One region of the Halopseudomonas oceani genome, then DNA from elsewhere that is predicted to be linked to it. Evidence: predicted binding sites of a transcription regulator. Region 1 holds the regulator's gene; each other region holds the start of a gene.
What was found. Region 1 encodes sigma-54, which starts transcription at its own class of promoters, with help from an activator protein. Its sites were predicted from a motif close to ANTGGCATNNANNTTGCTNT; they were not measured.

Region 1 (5,537 bases):
ACCGGTTGGCCATCGAGTGCGTCGAAATCGATCTTGCCGTCCAGCTGCAGCAGGGCGCCGATGGCCTGATGGCAGTCCTCCAGACGACAATGGGGAATGGCGATACCATTACCGAAACCGGTGGAGCCCAAGCGTTCTCGAGCGATGAGGTTTTCGTAAATGGCGTCTGGATCCAGGTTGGTGTGCTGGGCAACCAGCTTGCCGATCAGCTCCAGCACACGTTTTTTGGATCCACCCTGAACGCCAGCGAAGGTGCGTTCAGGGGTCAGGATGTGGTCTATTTGCATGTTGATGCAGTGAAGGTCCGGTTATCGGTCGTTCGCGCCTTGCTGACGGTCGATGTGCTTTTCCTTGTGCTTGATCAGTTGGCGATCCAGCTTGTCGGTCAGCAGGTCAATGGCGGCGTACATGTCAGAGTGTTCTGCCAGTGCGACCACTTCGCCACCTGCAATATGCAGGGTAGCTTCGGCCTTCTGTCGAAGTTTTTCCACCTCCAGGGTGACCTGGACGTTGGTGATCTTGTCGAAATGCCGCTCCAGGCGGGACATTTTTTCGGTGACGTAGTCGCGCAGTGCGTCGGTGATATCGAGTTGGTGACCGCTAATGTTCAGTTGCATACGGCGTCTCCTGATTGGCTTGTTGTTGCTGGGCGACCCACGGTCACCCGGTAATGCCACTTGCTTGATCCCTGAACTGGATCTGCTGCGTTGGACGGCCCTTTCAGAGGGCTGTCGCTGCAGGTGCTAGACCAGTCGCTTGCGTTCGCTCGATGGCGCGATGTTGAGCGATTCGCGGTACTTTGCGATGGTCCGCCGGGCTACTTCGATGCCCTGTTCTTCAAGTAAACCAGCGATCTTGCTGTCGCTCAATGGTTTCTTTGGGTTTTCTGCTGCGACCAGCTTTTTGATCAGCGCGCGGATAGCGGTAGAGGAGAATTCACCTCCTTCGCTGGTGCCAACATGGCTGGAGAAAAAGTACTTCAGCTCAAAGATGCCGCGCGGTGTGTGCATGTATTTCTGGGTGGTTACCCGCGAAATGGTCGACTCGTGCATGCCAACCGCCTCGGCGATGTCATGCAGTACCAGCGGCTTCATCGCTTCTTCGCCATGTTCCAGGAAGCCGCGCTGGTGCTCGACGATCTGGGTAGCCACTTTCATCAATGTTTCGTTGCGGCTCTGCAGGCTCTTGATGAACCAGCGCGCCTCTTGCAAATTATTGCGCAGGTAGGTGTTGTCGTTGCTGGAATCGGCTCGCCGCACCATTGATGCGTAGTGGCCGTTGACACGAACCTTGGGGACGGCCTCCTGATTCAGCTCGACCAGCCAGCGGTTGGCGTCACGGCGGACGATCACGTCCGGGATGACGTACTCGGGTTCGCCCGACGCGATTTCCGAGCCCGGGCGGGGGTTGAGGGTCTGAATCAGGGCGACCACATCGCGCAGCTGGTCTTCCTTCAGCTTGCTGCGGCGCATCAGTTGGGTAAAGTCGCGACTGCCGAGCAGCTCCAGATGATCGCGCACTACTCGGGTTGCCTGCTCCAGCATCGGAGTATTCTCAGGCAGCTGACGAATCTGCAGTAGCAGGCATTCGCGTAGATCACGTGCGCCAACGCCAACCGGCTCGAACTGCTGAATGCGGTGCAAGACCATCTCAACTTCATCCAGCTCGACTTCCAGCTCTGCGGGCAGGGAGGCCAGAATGTCGTCGAGCGACTCTTCAAGATAGCCGTCGGCATTGATACCGTCGATCAAGGCAGTTGCGATCTGGTAATCGGTTTCGGACACCGGCAGCAGGTTCAGCTGCCACTCGAGATGGCTTTGCAGGGTTTCGCCGGTGCCGGTGCGTGAGGTGTAGTCCCAGTCTTCATCGTCCTGGCTGGGCAGCGAGCTGGCCGAGGTCTGATAGACGTCCTCCCACTGGGTGTCGACTGGCAACTCGTTGGGGATCTGTTCGTTCCAGTTAGTGTCCTGGTCGGCTTGGCCATGTTGCTCAATGGAGTCGAGGGAAACCGGTTCGGGCATGGTGACCGCTGGCGCGTCATCATCGCCATTATCCTGCGCGTTGCTGCTGCCGTAGTCTTCGTCGCCGTCGTCTGCCATTTCCAGCATGGGATTGGCTTCCAGCGCCTCTTGCACCTCCTGCTGGAGGTCAAGGCTGGATAGCTGAAGCAGTCTGATGGCTTGCTGCAGCTGCGGTGTCATCGTCAGCTGCTGCCCCATCTTGAGGACGAGCGATGGTTTCATTGTGTCGCGTATTACCTTGTGCGCTTGGTCAGACCCTGTGCCGGACGAGGACCGGACTCGTTCCCCGCTAGCATGCCTGAGTTGCGGGTGCTTTTATAGCCGGAAGGCATGACCGAGGTACACATCTTTTACTGTCTGGTCGGCCAGAACGGTCTCTGCGTCGCCTTCGGCGATGATGTGGCCGTCGTTGACGATATAGGCCTTGTCACAGATATCCAGCGTTTCTCGGACATTGTGGTCGGTGATCAGGACACCGATTCCCTTGTCCTTCAGGTGCTGGATGATCTGTTTGATATCGTTGACCGAAATCGGATCTACCCCGGCAAAGGGCTCGTCCAGCAGAATGAAGCTGGGGTCGGTGGCCAGGGCGCGGGCGATCTCGGCGCGTCGCCTTTCACCACCCGACAGGCTCATGCCGCGGCTGTCGCTGAGGTGGTGAATATGAAACTCGCGCAGTAGCGATTCAAGTTTGCCTTCGCGGGCTTGACGGTTCAGATCCTTGCGAGTTTCCAGAATCGCCATGATGTTCTCCGCTACGGTCAACTTGCGGAAAATCGATGCTTCCTGTGGCAGGTAGCCAATACCTTCGCGGGCCCGGCCGTGCATCGGCAGGCGGGTGACATCCTTGCCGTTGACAGTCACCTTGCCTTCGTCAGCCTTGACCAAACCGACGATCATGTAGAAGCAGGTGGTTTTACCGGCGCCGTTGGGGCCGAGCAGGCCGACGACCTGGCCGCTGTCGATTGACACGGACACATCGCGGACGACCTTGCGCGACTTGTAGGCCTTGGCCAGGTGGCTCGCTTGCAGGGTGGTCATGGGGCTGCCGGCTCTTCGCTGGGTGTCTCGGCGCTACGGCTGCGAGGCTGGATAACGATCTCGATCCGCCCGCCGCCTTCGCTGCCGCTGGCGCCACTGCTGCTCTGACCGGCATCCACCACCTGGCGCTGGATGTCATAGCTGACATGCTCGCCCTGAAAGGTGTTGCCTGACTGCTCAAGGAACGCGTTCTTGATCAGGACGATGGTCTCGCGGTCGGCGTGGTACTCGATCGTCTCTGCACGTGCCTTGACTGGAGGCTTGTTGGCTTCCGGAGTCTGCTGATAGGTAGCCGGGCCGCCCTGAGTCACCATGGTATTCAGCTCACCGTTTGCGTTGGTCGTCAGGGTCACGCGCGAGCCGGTCAAACGCAGGCTGCCTTGGGTGATAACGACGTTGCCGGTGTACACGGCAGTATTACGCTTGTCGTCAAGCGTCGCCCCGTTGGCTTGAATGCGAATGGGTTGACTGCTGTCGCTGGGCAGCGCCATAACGTGACTCAGCGGGCAGAGTGCCAGCGTCAGGGCAAGGAGGGGTTTAACGCACCTCATATTGGCCTCGTACGGTGGACAGCAGCGTCAGGCGGCCGTCGTTGAGAAAGAGTTTCATGCCCTCGGCAGTGGTCACACTGCGAGCGGCTTCGATTTTAACTGGTTGATCGGTTTCGGCGTAGTCGCGACCGGGAAACAGCGTCAGCGCCGAGGTTGTCAGTTGACGGGCATCGGCGCTGTTCTGCTTGAGCAGGACGTCGGTCGTCAAATCAACGCGGTCACCGCGCTGGGTAACCACGCCTTGTCTTGATTTGAGCAGCCAGGGCGTCGGGTCGCCGCCACGATAGAACAGTAGCTCCGGGTCTTCCAGGTGCGTACTGCCGTCGTCGATCTGGTGGACGGCGTGGCTGGTAGTCAGTTGATAGGCGATCTTGCCCTGCTCGTCGAGCATCTGGATGCGGGCATTGTCGATATAGAAATCAGGCCGGTCGACAGGTTGTTGGGGTGCGCCTGATTTGAAGCTGGCAGGGCTGATGTTCCAGTAGCCCACTGCCAGTGCCAGTGCTGCTCCTGCAATCAGCAGCAGGCCAACGACTAGGTAGCGCGGCAACGTGAGGTTCACAGGTATGCTGCCTGTGCCTGATCGAGGGTTCCCTGCGCGCGCATGATCAGCTCGCAGAACTCTCGTGCTGCGCCGCCGCCGCCACTTGCGCTGGTGATGCCGTGGGCATGTTCGCGAACGAAGCCATCTGCGCTGGCAACGGCCATGCCCAGGCCAACCCGGCGCATGACCGGCAGGTCGGGCAAGTCGTCGCCGAGGAAAGCGATTTCCTGCATTTCGACGGGAACGATTTCCCGCAGCTCTGCCAGCGCGGTCAGCTTGTCCTCGCGGCCTTGAATAAGGTGCTTGATGCCAAGGTTGGCTGCGCGACGTTCTACCAGTGGTGATTTGCGGCCGCTGATAATGGCGACTTCCACCCCGGACGCGATCAGCATCTTTATGCCGTGGCCATCCAGTGTGTTGAAGGACTTGAATTCGGTGCCGTCGGGCATGAAGTACAGGCGGCCGTCGGTCAATACGCCGTCAACATCGAAGATGGCGAGGCGAATGGCTTTTGCGCGGTCGATCAGTTTTTCCATGTTCAAACTCACACTACTCCAGCGCGAAGCAGGTCATGCATGTTCAGGGCGCCCACTGGTCGACCCTCGGCATCAACCACAAACAGGCCGTTGATGCGGGCGTCTTCCATGATTTTCAGGGCTTCAGCCGCGAGCATACCACTACGGGCCGTTTTGCAGTGACGGGTCATTACGTCGCTGATGCTGGCTTGCTGGAAGTCGATATTGTGGTCCAGGCTGCGACGCAGGTCGCCGTCGGTAAAGATGCCGGCCAGTTGGCCGTCTGCGCCGATGACACCGGTAAGTCCCAGTCCCTTGCGAGTCATTTCCAGCAGTGCGTCACGTAGGGGGGCGCCAGGTGGAACCAGCGGCATGGTGTCGCCGGTATGCATGATGTCATCAACCAGCAGCAGCAGGCGGCGACCCAGGCTGCCGCCCGGGTGCGAGAATGCAAAGTCTTCGGCGCTGAAGCCGCGGGCCTCCAGCAGCGCGATTGCCAGCGCGTCGCCCATTACCAGCGCGGTAGTGGTGCTGGAGGTCGGCGCGAGATTTAGTGGGCAGGCTTCCTGCTCGACGCCCGTATCCAGATTGGCAACCGCGGCCAGAGCCAGTGTTGACTGCGGGTTGCCGGTCATGCTGATCAGTGGTGCGCCGAGGCGTTTGATCAGGGGCAGCAGCGTGACTACTTCGGCGGTATTGCCCGAGTTGGACAGCGCGATGACAACGTCTTCAGCGGTAATCATGCCCATGTCGCCGTGGCTGGCCTCGCCCGGGTGGACAAAGAATGCCGGTGTGCCGGTACTGGCCAGCGTTGCGGCGAGCTTGCGGCCGACATGGCCAGACTTGCCCATGCCGGTGACAACAA
Region 2 (5,537 bases), 530 kb from region 1:
CCATACCAGCAATACCGTTGATTGCGGAGGCGTAGACGAACGGGAAGTCTAGCTGCTCGTCGGTAGCGCCGAGGCTGTCGAACAGGTCGAAGACCTGGTCGATAACCCAGTCAGGGCGGGCACCCGGACGGTCAATCTTGTTCACGACAACGATCGGACGCAGGCCGGCCTGGAAGGCCTTCTGGGTTACGAAGCGGGTCTGTGGCATCGGACCATCAACCGCATCAACCAGCAGCAGTACCGAATCAACCATGGACATCACGCGCTCAACCTCGCCACCGAAGTCGGCGTGGCCGGGGGTGTCGACGATGTTGATGTTGTAGCCGTTCCACTTGATGGCGGTGTTCTTCGCCAGAATGGTAATGCCGCGTTCCTTTTCCTGGTCGTTGGAATCCATGATCCGCTCGGAATCCAGTTCCTTGCGATCCAGGGTACCGGACTGACGCAGCAGAGCGTCGACCAGCGTGGTTTTGCCGTGGTCAACGTGCGCGATGATGGCGATATTGCGGAGATTCTCGATCACTGTGAGCGTCCTGGGTGATGCGGCGACAGCCGGCATACTGAAAAAAAGAGGGGGGCATTATACAGACCCAAAGGTGACAATGGGTGTTTTTTGTTCAAAACACCCTGCCATTACTTCAATTGCGCCGAGCAGAACAGCTGCCCGGTGATGCTATTCAGCGCTTGCTGCTGCCGCCCGGCCGCAGCACACGTACATTGCCGTGACCTTCATCCAGCAGATATTGGGCATGCAGCTGACTCATGACCCCTTTCTCGCAATACAGCAGATAGGCGCGAGACGGGTCGAGTTCGGCAAAACGACTATTGAGGGTATAGAAAGGAATCGACTGCACTTCCACCCCGTCCAGCTGCAGCGGCCTTAGTTCCTGCTCATCGGGGTGGCGGATGTCGATAACGATCTGGCCGGTCAGTGCCTGCTCGACAATTTCGACCGGCGAGCCGCCTTCCATCATCTCGCCCAGCTCGCTGCACTCGCTGTAGGCGGCATTCTCCACCGCCTGCGACAGCACCTCAAAGTTGAATCCGGCTTCAGCCGCCTCAACCCGCGCCACTGTGGTGCGAATAGCCGGACTGACGGAGATCACCCCGCAGTACTCAGGCATGCTGCTGGAAAATTCCAGCGTGCCGATACGCCGGGCCACATCGATAATGTCCAGCTTGCTGGTGGTAATCAGCGGACGAATGACCAACCGCTCTGCCACCTTGTCGATAACACTCAGGTTCGGCAGCGTCTGACTGGCCACCTGGGCAATGGCCTCGCCGGTGACTAGAGCATCGATGCCCAAGCGGTAGGCTACCCGGTCTGCGGCACGCAGCATCATGCGCTTGAGCACCACACCCATCTGGCTGTTTTCAACGTTCTGCAGAATCTCGGCAACCACCCCTTCAAAGGGAACGCTGACAAAGCGCAGGCGGTGACTGGTCGCATAACGCTCCCACAGGTAATGCGCAACCTGACGCACACCCAGCTCGTGGGCTCGGCCCCCCAAATTGAAGAAGACGAAATGCGGAAGCAGGCCTCGCTGCAGCATCTGATAGCTCGCCACCGTGGAGTCGAAGCCGCCTGACAGCAGGCTAAGCACCGGCTCCATGGTTCCCAGCGGGAAGCCGCCCATACCTTCGTGACGCGCCTGGATCAGATAAATTTTCTGATCACGAATCTCGACATGCACTTCCACTTCAGGATCTTTCAAGGACACACCGGCTGCGCCGCAGCGGGTATTGAGCGCGCTGCCCACCTTGATCGCGACATCCTGCGAGCTGAACGGATGGCTACCCACCCGCTTGCAGCGCACCGCAAAGGTCTTGCCGCGCAATTGATCGCCGACATTGGCCACACAGAGCTCGATTAACTCATCGATGGTGCCGAGCGGATACTCGTGCACCTCGAAGCAATGCGAAATGCCCGGCGTGTTGCGCAACCGTTCGATACAGCGCTGCTGCAGCGCCGGATCAGGCCCCAGATTGACTTCGAGACTGTCCCAGTTCCCGTTGACCCGGGCTTGCGGGTCAACCGCCGACAGCACCTTTTTTAAGTTGCCCTTCAATTGGGCAATGAAACGCTTGCGAACCTGACGGCTCTTGATGGTGATTTCCGGGAAAAATTTGATGATCAGTTTCATGGGGGGCTGGCATATCGTGCGCAAAGCGCTGCATTATACGCGCAGCAGGCGCTCAGCGCTCGGCTAACTGCCGTGCAGACAACGCACCAACTTGGCGCACACTCACCATTGAATGCACCAACAAGGTGCTCCAGAATGGTGCGCATCACCAAGTTTCAGAGCAAAAAGCGCCAAATACGGGGCTCACAGGCGATGCTCCGAAATGGCACACCTTTTGCTCACTTGTAATGCAACCGAGCAGCGGCCTGTCCGCTGGACGTTATATAAGGTGCCAGACCGGCTGTCTGGCAAACGATTCCTTTTGGAGGAAACCATGTCGAAAGCGATGCAACTGATCAACGAGCATGACGTGAAGTGGGTAGACCTGCGCTTCACCGACACCAAGGGCAAACAGCAGCACGTCACCATGCCGGCCCGTGATGTCAACGAAGACTTCTTCGAAGACGGCAAGATGTTCGACGGCTCCTCGATTGCCGGCTGGAAAGGTATCGAAGCGTCCGACATGATCCTCATGCCCGATGACAGCACCGCCGTTCTGGACCCGTTCACCGAAGAGCCGACCCTGATCATCGTCTGCGACATCATCGAGCCCTCCACCATGCAGGGCTACGAGCGTGACCCGCGCGGCATCGCCAAGCGCGCCGAAGAATACATGAAGTCCACCGGTATCGGTGACACCGTATTCGTTGGTCCGGAACCGGAATTCTTCGTCTTCGACGAAGTGAAATTCAAGTCCGACATCTCCGGCTCCATGTTCAAGATCTTCTCCGAGCAGGCTTCCTGGAACACTGACGGCGACTTCGAGACTGGCAACAAAGGCCACCGTCCGGGCGTCAAAGGTGGTTACTTCCCGGTGCCGCCGGTCGATCACGACCACGAAATCCGTACTGCCATGTGTAACGCCATGGAAGAAATGGGCCTGACCATCGAAGTTCACCACCACGAAGTGGCAACTGCTGGCCAGAACGAAATCGGCGTACTGTTCAACACCCTGGTGAAGAAAGCCGACGAAGTACAAACCCTGAAGTACTGCGTACACAACGTTGCCGACGCGTTCGGCAAGACCGCTACCTTCATGCCGAAGCCGCTGTACGGCGACAACGGTTCCGGTATGCACGTTCACATGTCCATCGCCAAAGACGGCAACAACACCTTTGCTGGCGAAGGTTACTCCGGCCTGTCTGACACCGCCCTGTACTTCATCGGCGGTATCATCAAGCACGGTAAGGCACTGAACGCGTTCACCAACCCGTCCACCAACTCCTACAAGCGTCTGGTCCCGGGCTTCGAAGCTCCGGTCATGCTGGCCTACTCCGCCCGCAACCGTTCCGCTTCCATCCGTATCCCGTACGTTTCCAGCCCGAAAGCCCGTCGCATCGAAGCACGCTTCCCGGATCCGGCTGCCAACCCCTACCTGGCCTTCGCAGCACTGCTGATGGCTGGCCTGGACGGCATCCAGAACAAGATCCACCCCGGCGATGCGGCCGACAAGAACCTGTACGATCTGCCGCCGGAAGAGTCCGCGCTGATCCCGCAGGTATGTGGCAGCCTGAAAGAGGCACTGGAAGCGCTGGACGCAGACCGCGACTTCCTGACCAAGGGCGACGTGTTCACCAACGAGTTCATCGACGCTTACATGGAGCTGAAGAGCGCCGAAGAGATCAAGGTTCGCACCTTCGTTCACCCGCTGGAATACGACCTGTACTACAGCGTCTGATCCAGAGACAGGCAACTGTCACCCAAAAAAGGGGCGCCCGGTCGGGCGCCCCTTTTTTACGTCTGTCGCCAAGGCAGACCAAGGCAGTTGCCAGCTTTCCCGGACGGTGCCAGCATGAGCAGATGTCTCAAGGAGAGTACGACAATGCCGCGCAAGCTTATCTTTGCCCTGTGCAGCGCGCTGATCTTCAGCCAGAGCGCCACTGCCGAGATCTATACCTGGACCGATGCCGAAGGCAACACCGTCTACTCGGACCAGCCATCCCCCAATGCCAAGCGCATTGAGATTTCCACGCCCAACGCCATGGATGCACCGCGCCCTGCTCCGACCTATAACCAGAGCAGCAGCACCACCGGCAATGCGGCAACAAGCCAAGGACGCTACCGCCGCCTGGAAATCACCAGCCCTGCCAACGACAGCGGGGTACGGGCCAACGACGGCAATCTGGTCCTCGGCATTGCCATTGACCCGCCGCTGCGAAGCGGAGCGCTGCTTCGGGCCCGAGTCGATGGCACCCTCTCCACCCAGGCACTGCCGGGCGATGGCCAGAACGAGGCCAGCCTGACCCTGCCCAACCTGGATCGGGGGTCGCACCAGATTGAAGCGGTGATCACTGACGCCAGCGGCCAGGAATTGATCGCCAGCAGCCCGATCACCGTCCATGTGCAGCGCACCTCGTTAAACCAGCCCGGCCGAATCAACTCACCCAACCAGGCACCGCGGGCGCCGGCCGCACCGACAGCGCCGAACGTGCCCAAGCCACCCGCCAGCACCCCCTGACCCACCCCCCCAGCGCGAATGACGAGCGCACCAAATCGGTGCATACTCGTCACTCGCGACTCCAATTCGCGCACCGTTCCAATGCGCCCAGCCGATATCCACTAGCCCAACGAACGACTGAAACGTCCGCTCAAGGCCCTCGTCGGCAGCGGGAACACCAGCAAACACCGGGCCTGCGCACGCGCCTGAGCATTCCGGGAGCCACTCGTCACAGAAACGGGCAACGGATTATCCATCTCTCCCGGAATACGCCCCGAATTGGTTCGCTTCTTGCATTTCCTTGCCCAAACGACGGATATAGCCATGCTGCCAGACCGATTTCTACGCCAGATTCTCGATAACCTGACCACTGCCGTGCTGCTGCTGGACAGCGACCTGCGCCTGAGCTTCATGAATCCGGCGGCGGAAATGCTGCTGGCAGTCAGCGGACAACGGGTATATCAACAGCCCTTGCAAGGGCTGTTCACTGATAGCGCGGCAGCCCTCGATTCGCTGCACAACGCGGTTGAGAACGGCCACCCTTTTACCAAGCGCGAAGCCCAGCTAACCCTTGGCAACGGCCAGAGCATGATGGCTGATTATTCGGTCACACCGATCATTGCCGCCAACCGCAACTGGCTGCTGATGGAACTGTATCCACGTGATCGCCTGCTGCGTATCACCAAGGAAGAGGCCCAGCTGTCCAAACAGGAAGTGACCAAGGTACTGGTGCGCGGCCTGGCCCATGAGATTAAGAATCCGCTCGGAGGCATTCGCGGCGCGGCTCAGCTGCTGGCCCGAGAACTGCCGGAAGAGAGTCTGAAAGACTATACCGACGTGATCATTGAAGAGGCCGACCGGCTGCGCAATCTGGTCGACAGCATGCTTGGCCCGTACCGGCCACCCGCGCTGCGACC
Region 3 (5,537 bases), 470 kb from region 1:
GGGACGTCGGGGCTCTCGAGCTGGGCGGAGAGGGCGTCCTCGGCACAGAGCGGCAGGCGCAGGCGTGCATCAAGCCGGCTGAGCCGAATTTCGTGGCGAGGTTCGCCGCCCAGCGAGCGTGCATATTCGCTTACTTCCCGCTCAAGATATTGGTTGGTGACGCCGATAAGCTGATCAATGAGCGGGTTGGCGTGTGTGCTGGCGGAAAAAAATATCGCCAATACCGCGCACCCGGTGATAAAACGCATACAATTACCTACAAACAGTTGGGTGATGTCCGTCAGTTTACTGCCGTCTGATGATGGACTAGCACGAAACATGCCGTTTCACCCGATTCAAACAAGAGGAGCAGTCCATGGCTGGTGTGATGGATTCAGTCAACCAACGAACCCAGTTGGTAGGCCAGAACCGACTCGAACTGCTGCTGTTCAGGCTGGCCGGTAATCAGTTGTACGGCATCAACGTATTCAAGGTGAAGGAAGTGCTGCAATGCCCGCGCCTGACTGCGATGCCGAAGCTGCATCCGGTGGTCAGAGGTGTAGCGCACATTCGCGGCGGCACCCTGCCGATTCTGGATTTGAATCGTGCAACCGGCGGGCCTGGTCTGGATGATCTGGAAACGGCTTTCGTGATCATCACCGAATACAACTATAAGGTTCAGGGTTTTCTGGTGCGGTCGGTCGAGCGCATCGTCAACATGAACTGGTCCGAGATCCACCCGCCGCCAAAGGGCACGGGGCGTGAGCATTATCTGACAGCGGTCACTCGCGTCGATAATCAGATGGTCGAAATTATTGACGTGGAAAAGGTGCTGGCAGAGGTCGTTCCGACCAACGAGAAGATTTCCGATGGCGTTATTGATGCAGAATCCCAGGCGGATGCAGTAGCCCGGACGGTTCTGATCGTTGACGACTCATCGATTGCCCGCAAGCAGGTGGCGCGTTGCCTGCAGGAAATCGGTGTCGAGATCGTGGCACTGAACGACGGGCGTCAGGCACTGGACTGGCTGAGGGCTCGGGCCGATCAAGGTGAAGATGTCAGTAAGTCGCTGCTGATGATGATCTCGGATATCGAGATGCCGGAAATGGATGGGTACACTCTGACCGCCGAAGTGCGCAACGATTCGCGCATGAATAAACTGCACATCATGTTGCATACCTCGCTCTCCGGGGTGTTTAACCAAGCGATGGTCAAGAAGGTCGGCGCGGATGATTTTCTGGCCAAGTTCAAGCCGGATGATCTGGCTCAACGGGTAATAGAGCGATTGCGTTCTTTGCGCGGCGACGTAGATGACCAGGCCTAGCACTATGGGTTTAATTGATACAAGGCAGGCTTCGTGACTTTGGCGAATCAGGATTTTCAGCTGTTCAGAGACTTTCTGGAAAAGGCCTGCGGCATTGTGTTGGGGGACAACAAGCAGTATCTGGTGTCCAGCCGACTCAACCGCCTGCTTGAGCAGGAGGGTATTGCCAGTCTCGGCGAGCTGGTTAAGCGGATTCAGGCGCAGCCCCGTGGTGGTCTGCGTGAGTCTGTGATTGACGCGATGACGACCAACGAAACGCTCTGGTTTCGGGATGTCTACCCGTTCGAGGTGCTGAAAACGCGGTTGATCCCGGAGTTCATCAAGAGCGCGCCAGGACAGCGTCTGCGAATCTGGTCGGCTGCCTGTTCATCAGGTCAGGAACCGTACTCCCTGAGTATGGCGATTGATGAGTTTGAACGCAGCAACCTGGGGCAGTTGCGTGGCGGTGCCCAGATTGTCGCAACTGATCTTTCTGGTGGCATCCTGAATGCGGCCAAAAGCGCGGAGTACGATAGTCTGTCTGTGGCCCGTGGTCTGTCGCAGGACCGCCTTGCGCGTTACTTTGACCAGCTTGGCCCGGGTCGCTGGGCGGTTAAACCGGCAATTCGCAATCGCGTCGAGTTCCGCGCCATGAACCTGCTGGACAGCTATTCGATGTTGGGTAAGTTTGACTTCGTGTTCTGTCGAAATGTGCTCATCTACTTCTCTGCCGATGTAAAGAAGGACATCCTGCGACGCATTCACGCGACGCTGAAGCCCGGCGGCTATTTGATGCTCGGTGCTTCCGAGGCACTCAACGGTCTTCCCGAGCTGTATCAGATGGTGCAGTGCAGTCCGGGTATCGTTTACAAGGCCCGTTGATCCCTCCTGATTTATTGCGACCCTCTTCTGGTAAGCCGGCATATCTCTGCCGGCTTTTCTTTTGCCGCTTGCCAATCAAGCGCTCCTGCTCTTGCCGTTTGCCGGTAAGACGTTGCCGCTTTTCTGACGCGACTATTTGCAAATCCTTGAAATCAAAGTGATTTTATTTTTGGCACGCTGATTGCTTTGTTGCCTCCAATGACGGTTTTTGGTCGACGGACCGAAACGAGGAAAGTGGCAATGAGCATTAGTTTCGACAACGCCCTCGGGATACATGAGCAATCGCTGAAGTTTCGTGCTCAGCGCGCTGAGGTGCTAGCCAACAATATTGCAAACGCAGAGACCCCTAACTACAAGGCGCGGGATCTGGATTTCAATGCGGTGCTCGCAGCCCAGCAGGGCACCGGGCTGGTCGGTGACGGGCAGAGCATGCCGGTTGCTCAGACTGATGCGGGGCACATGGTGCTGGACAGTCTGGTAGATCAGGTGGCAGGTCTGCGCTATCGCAACCAGCTGCAGCCATCGGTCGACGGCAATACCGTTGATTCCGAAGTCGAGAAGGCCGCCTATGCCCAGAACGCGATCGACTTTCAGGCCAGCTTTACGTTTCTCAACAGCAAGTTCAAGGGGCTGATGACAGCCCTCAGGGGAGACTGATCATGTCGCTTGATAAAGTGTTCGATATTGCGGGTTCCGGCATGAGCGCACAGTCTCTGCGCCTGAATACCGTCGCCAGCAACATCGCCAACGCCGATACCGTCTCCAGCAGTATTGATCAGACTTACCGTGCCAGAAACCCGGTGTTTGCCACGATTTTCAACAGCCAACAGGCTACCGGCGGCTCGTTGTTCAGCCCTGACCAGCAAGCCGGCGACGGCGTTGCGGTGCTGGGCATCGTTGAGTCTGATGCCAGTCTTGAGCCGCGCTATGAGCCGGATCACCCGATGGCCAACGAAGACGGCTATGTGTATTACCCGAATGTGAACGTAGTAGAGGAAATGGCCAACATGATGTCTGCTTCCCGGTCCTACCAGACCAATGTGGAAGTCATGAATACGGCTAAGACCATGCTGCAGCGCGTTCTGACGCTGGGTCAGTGAACGGAGAAAAATAGACCATGAGCATCAGCAATGTTTCAACCGGCAGCGGCGTACTGGATGATTACAAGATTGACCACGACCGCTTTGAGTCAAGTAACGAGCTTGGCAAAGAGCAGTTTCTCGAACTGCTGGTTACTCAGATGAAAAACCAAGACCCGCTTTCACCGCAGGAAAATGGTGAGTTCATCGCACAGCTGGCGCAGTTCAGTACTGTCGAAGGGATTGGCAACCTCAACGCCTCAATGGAAATGCTGCTTGGTGGCTATCAGTCCTCCCAGGCGTTGCAGGCATCGTCATTGGTTGGGCGCACGGTGATCGTTCCATCTGATCAGGCTATGGTCGATCCGACTCTCGGCTTTGAGGGGCAGCTGGCCCTGCCGGCGAGCAGTCCAAATGTGTTTGTTAACGTGTATGACGAGGCGGGTACGCTGGTCGATACCGTCAATATGGGCAGCCAGGAAGCAGGCATGCACGACTTCCAGTGGGATGGCAAAAATGCAGATGGTGAATATATGCCGTCTGGTGCTTATCGATTCGAGGCCATGGCCGCGATCGATGGTGAGGACGTGCAGCTGGCCACGTTACTGCCAGCCAATGTGGATAGTGTGACGTTGAGTGGGGCCGAGGATGGAGGCCTGCTGCTCAATGTGGCCGGGTTGGGCAGCATTGCTCTGTCCAGTGTGTATTCGATCCAATAACAGTCGTCCGAATAGAGTAGGCGAGGAGAAACAACCATGGCTTTCAATATCGGTTTGAGTGGTATTCGGGCGGCAGCTTCTGATCTGAATATCACGGGTAACAACATCGCCAACGCTGGCACCGTCGGGTTCAAGAGTTCGCGTGCCGAGTTTGCGGATGTCTATGCCGCATCAGTGCTTGGTTCCGGCAGCTATGCGACGGGGAGTGGTGTCGCGCTGGCCAATTCGGCTCAGTTGTTCAAGCAGGGCAATATCAGTTTCACACAGAACAGCCTTGATCTCGCGATCAATGGCAACGGCTTCTTTGTGACCAGCAATAACGGTGCGCTCAGCTACACGCGGGCGGGGTACTTTGGCACCGACAGTGATGGTTATATCGTCAACAATGCTGGTGAGCGCCTGCAGGGCTTTGGTGTTAACCCGGTGTCTGGGTTGATCAACCAGGGGGTGAGGACGGATCTGCGAGTTGATACGCGTTCCGCTGACCCGAATGCAACTACCGAGATCGCTTCGACGTTGAACCTGAACTCCAAGCAGACACGTCCTGAGGTATGGACCCAGCAATATGATGCCGCCTATGCAGCATCGATTGCGACTGCGGCTGACCCGGCCAACCCTACCCCGGCGGAAGTCGCTGCCGCGGAAGCTGCAGGCCAGGCGGCGGGTCAGGCCACCTTTGATCCGACCAACTCTGCAACGTATAACAGTTCCACGTCGGTCAATATTTATGACAGCCTGGGTAACTCCCACGTCATGACCAAGTACTTTGTCAAAAACGATGCCAACAGCTGGGACATGTATGTGCTCATTGATGGGCGTGATCCGCAGACTGGCGTTGAGGCAAGTGATCCTGCCTTTGATCCGACTACCACTACGCGCTACGACCTGGACTTCAATACCGTTGGTGAGCTGACCACGCCTCAGCCTCTGGCGCTAACCGGCTGGGTGCCTCTGGATGATGCGGGGCAGCCGACGGGGGCTGACTCGCCGGTCGGTAATATCACCATCAACCTGACTGGCTCTACCCAGTATTCATCCGGCTTCGCCGTGACGGCTGTTACGCAGGATGGCTTTACCACGGGTGAACTGGCGGGACTGCAAATCGACAAGTCGGGGATGCTGGTGGCTCGTTATACCAACGGCCAAACCCGGATTCAGGGCCAGGTGGTGCTGGCAACCTTCGCTAACCAGCAAGGTCTGACGCCGCTCGGTAGCACTGCTTGGGCTCAGTCATACGAATCTGGTGAACCGGTGATTGGTGCGCCTACCAGTGGCACGCTGGGTAGTATTCAGTCGGGGGCGCTGGAAGAGTCCAACGTGGATATCTCCGAGCAATTGATCAACCTGATCGTCGCGCAACGCAACTATCAGGCAAACTCAAAAACTATTCAGACTGAAGACACGGTTACCCAGTCGATCATCAATCTGAGGTAATAATGCCGACGCCTTCAGCGACGGTCCCAAGCGGCAATATCGGCAAGTGGTTTTGACGATATTGCCGTTTTGGTTTTTCTTTTCAGTAAGTATCTATTTGAAAATAAAGACTTATTTTATTTTCTCCCTGTTTGGCATGAT
Region 4 (5,537 bases), 1.8 Mb from region 1:
CTGCGCAGCAATAGCTCGGACAAAATAGATTTTTGCACCGTACACCTGCACATTCATTTTGCTGCTATCGCGCATACCGTCGATAAGCGCCAGCAAATCGGAGTAATTCAACGGCGCACACGCATTTGACTTGATCAGCTCCTGCAGATTGAACAACTGATCGACAACGGCTACGTTGATTCTGCCTAGACGCGCGACGTTCAGAACCTCCACCATCCGGGCTCGCGTATCCTCAGGCGGTGTCAACGAGCATGAGTACATAAGCGCCTGCACTCGCACGTCCAGACAATCAGGGCAGGCAGCCTTCGTTCTGTCCAGCACTTTCATCGCGAAGGCCTGACGCTCGCGACTTATATACTCGTTGTTCGACTCTTCAAGCCCTTTGAAGTCGCTATTCATCTCCACAAACACCGCATGTAAAGCGGCACGTGCGGAGCCTGGATGGCGAGCATTCCAGCTTTCTGCGGCCTTACCCGGCTGCCCCCAGAGCACAGTCATGGCCAACAGAACTGTCGACAACAGAACGATGTAACCACCCAGCAAATAGGGTGCGACCGCCGCCAAACGCCCCTTGGCCGTGAAAGCCCCGACACTAAGAAAGAGGCAGATACCGTAAACGGCAATGTAATTGCGGTGCTCGAAATACAGCTCCAGCAAAACGCTCGTAGACTCGATCAAATGCCCGGCAAGAAACCAAAAAACAGCCAGCGCGAACCATTTGTAGCGGTGCCTCCAGGCAAAGGCCAAGCCCAACACGAGCAACCAGGCCAGTGCTGCAGCAATGGTTTGCAGACCAACCGGCTTGGCCGCGTAATAATCGTGGAACGGGCCGAAGGCCGTCGGTGACTGCGGCAAAAAGGCACGCTGTAAATACTCCCACAACACCACCTGCTCGGTCATGAACCGGTTAAACGGCGTTAACCCCCGGTAATCATTAAACCGGAACCAGTCCATGCGCAGTGGCGAGATATAAACAATCACAAACAACAACGGCAAAAGTAGCGTTACGCGACGCAACAGCGCCACCTTGCCTGAATACCCACCCCCAACTGCGGGGCGTAGGAGGAAATCGATAATAAGCGCAAACACCGGGAATAGAGCACCGCTTTCCTTGGAAAAAATCGAAAGCAGGGTCCCAGCGCCCAGCGCCGCCATCTGCCAGACGTAACCCAGCAACGGGCGCTGCTCAGCTAAGGCGTAACCACGCACAAAGCCGATAAGGCCCAACAGACCAAAAAAGGTGGCAAGTCCGGTCATGCGCTGAATAGCAATCAGTGAGGTAGATGCCAGCAACGGCATCACGGCCCAGACCAACGCCGCCCCTAGCGCAATCCTGAACCGTAGATTGGCGTCCACTGAAGGGCACCGTGCAAGTATGGAATGCCCGAGAATCAGCAGGAGAATGAAGTTGCCGCAATGCAGGAGAACGTTAGCCGTCAAAATCGCTTGCGCGTTCTCCGGCCATCCGGCGCTGAAGGGTAAAAAGCTCAATAACGCCAGCGGCCTGCCCAAAGGACCGGCTTGCCCGCCAGAGATAAACTGCCAAGCCGAGTGCCAATCGGTTATCTGATCCAACCCTCGCAGGTTGGAGTAATCATCATAATAGAGCGCACCGGAGGTAGCCGGCAGATACAGTAAAAACACGGCAGCGGCGCACAACAGCACCAACGCCAGTCTGATCGAGATTCTCACCGACAAAAACATCCTTATTGGTATTGGCTGAAAACAAAAAACCCCGGCGGGACACGCCGGGGTTTTTTATTAAGCAAGTATCAACGGCAAGAGCCCGGCATCCACTTGACCGGAGTACCAGAGCAAACCCACTCGCCAATACGGTTGGGACCGGTGTCAGACGGTTTAAGAGTGACAGTTACGGCCTCGCCAAAACCAGCCCCATTTGCAGTAACAACACCAGTATTTGCGGCAACGGTCATAGCAGAAACGTACTGGGTAGCAACGAAGCCAGTGGAGCAGCTATCCAGGCTGGAGAAGCCGTCAGACTGCACGATTTCAGTTACGCAGGTGCGAGCAGAGCTGGCAGCCAGAACGATTTCAGAAACCTTGGCGCGGTTGGTGTAGTCCTGATAAGCCGGCAGTGCGATAGCAGCCAGAATACCGATGATCGCAACAACGATCATCAGTTCGATCAAGGTAAAACCCTTTTGAGCTTTCATGATGTACTCCTTTAAGTGTAATAGCCGTGCGGCTGACAGGATCAAAGCAAATATCAGACCAACATGCAAAGAACTGTTTTACAGCCTGTGCACTGGCTCTCAGTCGCCAGACCGGCGCGCGAACTGAACGGTGTACGACAAAAAGTGACATTTTTTGTCACCCCTAGCACTTATACCGGTAATCAGGGCAAATACTGGCAACCCGCGCACAGCTGGCTGATGCGGACAGTTCAATCCCTGCGTCGTCTGTACTATAGTCTGCAGCATTGACGTTTTTGCAGATTGGGACTATCGCCACATGGAAACCCCCGCTCTTTCAGGGCTCGCACGACGAATCGTGCAGGAAGGCCTCATCGAGGCTGACGTGGCTGCCAAGGCATGCCAGCAGGCAAACCAGGACAAAATTCCGCTCATCACGCACCTAGTACAGAAAAAGCTAGCCGACGCCAAATCCCTCGCCATGACCTGCGCCGAGGAGTTCGGCTACCCCTATTTCGACCTGGGTGCTCTGGACAAAGAGGCCCAGCCCAAAGAGTTGGTCAGTGAAAAGCTGGTCCGTCAGCACAACGTTCTACCGCTATTCAAGCGCGGATCGCGCCTGTACCTCGGTATATCAGACCCGACCAACCAGCAGGCACTGAGTGACGTTCAGTTTCACACAGGCCTGATGACCGATGCCGTCATTGTCGAAGATGACAAACTGCTCAACGCCATAGAGAAGTATCTGGACAGCCCGACCGGTGGATTGGGTGACATGGCCGATGCAGACCTTGATGACCTAGATGTACAAGCGGTTAAGGACGACAACCAGTCAGACGGCGGCTCCGAGGCAGACGACGCCCCCATTGTGCGCTTCGTCAACAAAATGCTGCTCGACGCCGTCCGCATGGGCTCATCTGACTTGCACTTCGAACCCTATGAGAAGACATATCGAGTCCGGTTCCGCACTGACGGGGTGTTGCACGAAGTCGCAAAACCGCCGGTACAGCTAGGCGTCCGGATTGCAGCGCGCCTGAAGGTTATGTCGTCCATGGACCTCGCCGAGCGACGCAAGCCACAGGATGGCCGCATCAAGCTGAAAATATCCAAGAACAAGGCAATCGACTTCCGGGTTAACACGCTGCCAACCCTATGGGGTGAAAAAGTGGTGCTACGTATCCTCGACTCGGAAAGCGCCAAGATGGGCATCGACGCCTTGGGTTACGAGGAGGACCAGAAGCAGATGTATCTGGCAGCCTTGGCCAGACCGCAGGGCATGATTCTGGTGACCGGCCCGACCGGCTCAGGCAAAACCGTGTCGCTGTATACCGGCCTGAACATCCTCAACACCATGGAGCGAAATATCTCCACCGCCGAGGATCCGGTTGAAATCAACCTTGAAGGCATTAACCAAGTCAACGTCAACCCCAAGCAGGGCCTAGATTTTGCCCAGGCGCTGCGCGCCTTCCTGCGCCAGGACCCCGATATCATCATGGTGGGCGAGATCCGCGACCTGGAAACCGCCGAGATTGCAATCAAAGCCGCCCAGACCGGCCACATGGTTATGTCGACGCTGCACACCAACAGCGCAGCCGAAACCCTGACGCGCATGCGCAATATGGGCGTACCATCGTTCAATATTGCCACCTCCGTAAACCTGATCATCGCCCAGCGGTTGGCGCGTCGCCTGTGCAAGACCTGTAAGACCAAGATGGATGTCCCTCGCGAAGTACTGCTTGAAGAGGGCTTCACTCCAGAAAAAATTGATGCAGGCCTAACAATTTACGGGCCCGTGGGTTGCGAAAACTGCAAAGACGGTTATAAAGGACGTGTTGGTATCTATGAGGTCGTCAAGATCACCCCGGCGATGCAGCGCATCATCATGGAAGACGGCAACTCTATTCAGATCTCTGACGTAGCCCAGAGTGAAGGTTTCAGAAACCTGCGCCAGTCCGCCCTTATGAAAGTAACAGAGGGTGTCACCAGCCTGGCGGAAGTCAACCGAGTGACCAAGGATTAAGTCATGGCGCAACAAGCCGCATTGAAGAAGAATCCCGCCAGGAAGGCAAAGAAAAAAGAAGAGAAATTGTATCCCTTCAAATGGGAGGGCAAGGATCGCAAGGGCACCAGAATCGATGGCGTCCTGCAGGGTGAAAATGCCGCGCTGGTGAAGACCCAGCTGCGCAAACAGGGCATCCTGGTTACCAAAATCAAGCGCGAGTCGGCGCTGTTCGGAAAACGCCCCAAGCCGATCAAACCGCTGGACATCGCTTTCTTCACTCGCCAGTTGGCGACCATGATGGAATCCGGCGTCCCCATTATCCAGTCCTTCGAAATTATCGCCGAAGGCGCAGAAAACCCGAGCGTCGGCAAGCTGGTCACCGAGATCAAGACCGATGTTGCTGCCGGTAACACCTTGGCGGACTCTTTGCGACAGCACCCTAAATACTTCGACGATCTGTTCTGCAACCTGGTTGAGTCCGGCGAGCAATCTGGTCGACTGGAGTCGCTGCTGGACCGGATCGCGACCTACAAAGAGAAAACAGAAGCTCTCAAAGCAAAAATCAAGAAGGCAATGACCTACCCGATCGCGGTAGTTGTGGTTGCGATCATCGTGACGGCCATCATGTTGCTGAAAGTAGTACCCAGCTTTCAGGAAGTTTTTGCCAACTTCGGCGCCGAGTTACCCGCTTTCACGTTATTTGTGATCGGCCTATCTGAGTGGTTGCAGTCATGGTGGTTCATATTGCTCGCAATAATAATCGCGACTGGGTACATCTACTCACAAGCCCACCTTCGATCAAAACCCTTCCGGGACTTCGAAGACCGCACACTTTTAAAAGCACCAATCGTTGGCGATATCGTTTATCAGGCTGCCGTGGCCCGTTACGCACGCACCCTGTCCACGACCTTTGCTGCGGGTGTACCGCTGGTGGATGCACTGGATTCGGTCGCCGGTGCTTCCGGTAACGTGGTGTTCTACAACGCGGTAATGAAGATCAAAGAAGACGTGTCAGCTGGCTCACAGCTCAACTTCTCCATGCGCGCCACCAAAGTTTTCCCCTCTCTGGCGACCCAGATGACCGGGATTGGCGAAGAGTCCGGTAACCTGGACGGCATGCTGGAAAAAGTCGCCGACTATTATGAGGCAGAGGTAGACAACAAGGTAGACAACCTGACCACTCTGCTGGAGCCGATGATCATGTCGGTGCTGGGTATTCTCGTCGGCGGCCTGATTGTCGCCATGTACCTGCCGATCTTCCAGCTGGGTAACGTCGTTTAGCACATGCCGCTCATTGACTATCTGGCCAGCCATGCGCTGGCCTTTGTTTTGCTCGCAGGCCTGCTGGGCCTGATTGTCGGCAGCTTCCTCAACGTCGTCAT

Region 2: the regulator sigma-54 is predicted to act here: its motif matches at 2,346-2,365, upstream of glnA (glutamate--ammonia ligase).
Region 3: the regulator sigma-54 is predicted to act here: its motif matches at 2,333-2,352, upstream of flgB (flagellar basal body rod protein FlgB).
Region 4: the regulator sigma-54 is predicted to act here: its motif matches at 2,218-2,237, upstream of ACKPCU_RS17125 (pilin).

Annotation. Positions count from the first base shown of each region.
Region 1 is NZ_OY781932.1:1,357,394-1,362,930, forward strand. Features, by position in the region: gene ptsN (PTS IIA-like nitrogen regulatory protein PtsN) at 1-287, opposite strand, end outside; gene hpf (ribosome hibernation-promoting factor, HPF/YfiA family) at 309-617, opposite strand; gene ACKPCU_RS06375 (RNA polymerase factor sigma-54) at 744-2,243, opposite strand; gene lptB (LPS export ABC transporter ATP-binding protein) at 2,337-3,062, opposite strand; gene lptA (lipopolysaccharide transport periplasmic protein LptA) at 3,059-3,613, opposite strand; gene lptC (LPS export ABC transporter periplasmic protein LptC) at 3,600-4,175, opposite strand; gene ACKPCU_RS06395 (KdsC family phosphatase) at 4,172-4,693, opposite strand; gene ACKPCU_RS06400 (KpsF/GutQ family sugar-phosphate isomerase) at 4,702-5,537, opposite strand, start outside.
Region 2 is NZ_OY781932.1:827,458-832,994, reverse strand. Features, by position in the region: gene typA (translational GTPase TypA) at 1-523, opposite strand, end outside; gene thiI (tRNA uracil 4-sulfurtransferase ThiI) at 678-2,144, opposite strand; gene glnA (glutamate--ammonia ligase) at 2,458-3,861, shown strand; gene ACKPCU_RS03785 (DUF4124 domain-containing protein) at 4,006-4,641, shown strand; gene glnL (nitrogen regulation protein NR(II)) at 4,945-5,537, shown strand, end outside.
Region 3 is NZ_OY781932.1:1,825,182-1,830,718, forward strand. Features, by position in the region: gene flgA (flagellar basal body P-ring formation chaperone FlgA) at 1-248, opposite strand, end outside; gene ACKPCU_RS08645 (chemotaxis protein CheV) at 356-1,303, shown strand; gene cheR (protein-glutamate O-methyltransferase CheR) at 1,337-2,164, shown strand; gene flgB (flagellar basal body rod protein FlgB) at 2,405-2,821, shown strand; gene flgC (flagellar basal body rod protein FlgC) at 2,824-3,264, shown strand; gene flgD (flagellar hook assembly protein FlgD) at 3,282-3,962, shown strand; gene ACKPCU_RS08670 (flagellar hook protein FlgE) at 3,999-5,396, shown strand.
Region 4 is NZ_OY781932.1:3,666,026-3,671,562, forward strand. Features, by position in the region: gene ACKPCU_RS17120 (hypothetical protein) at 1-1,692, opposite strand, end outside; gene ACKPCU_RS17125 (pilin) at 1,773-2,174, opposite strand; gene pilB (type IV-A pilus assembly ATPase PilB) at 2,473-4,173, shown strand; gene ACKPCU_RS17135 (type II secretion system F family protein) at 4,177-5,436, shown strand; gene ACKPCU_RS17140 (prepilin peptidase) at 5,440-5,537, shown strand, end outside.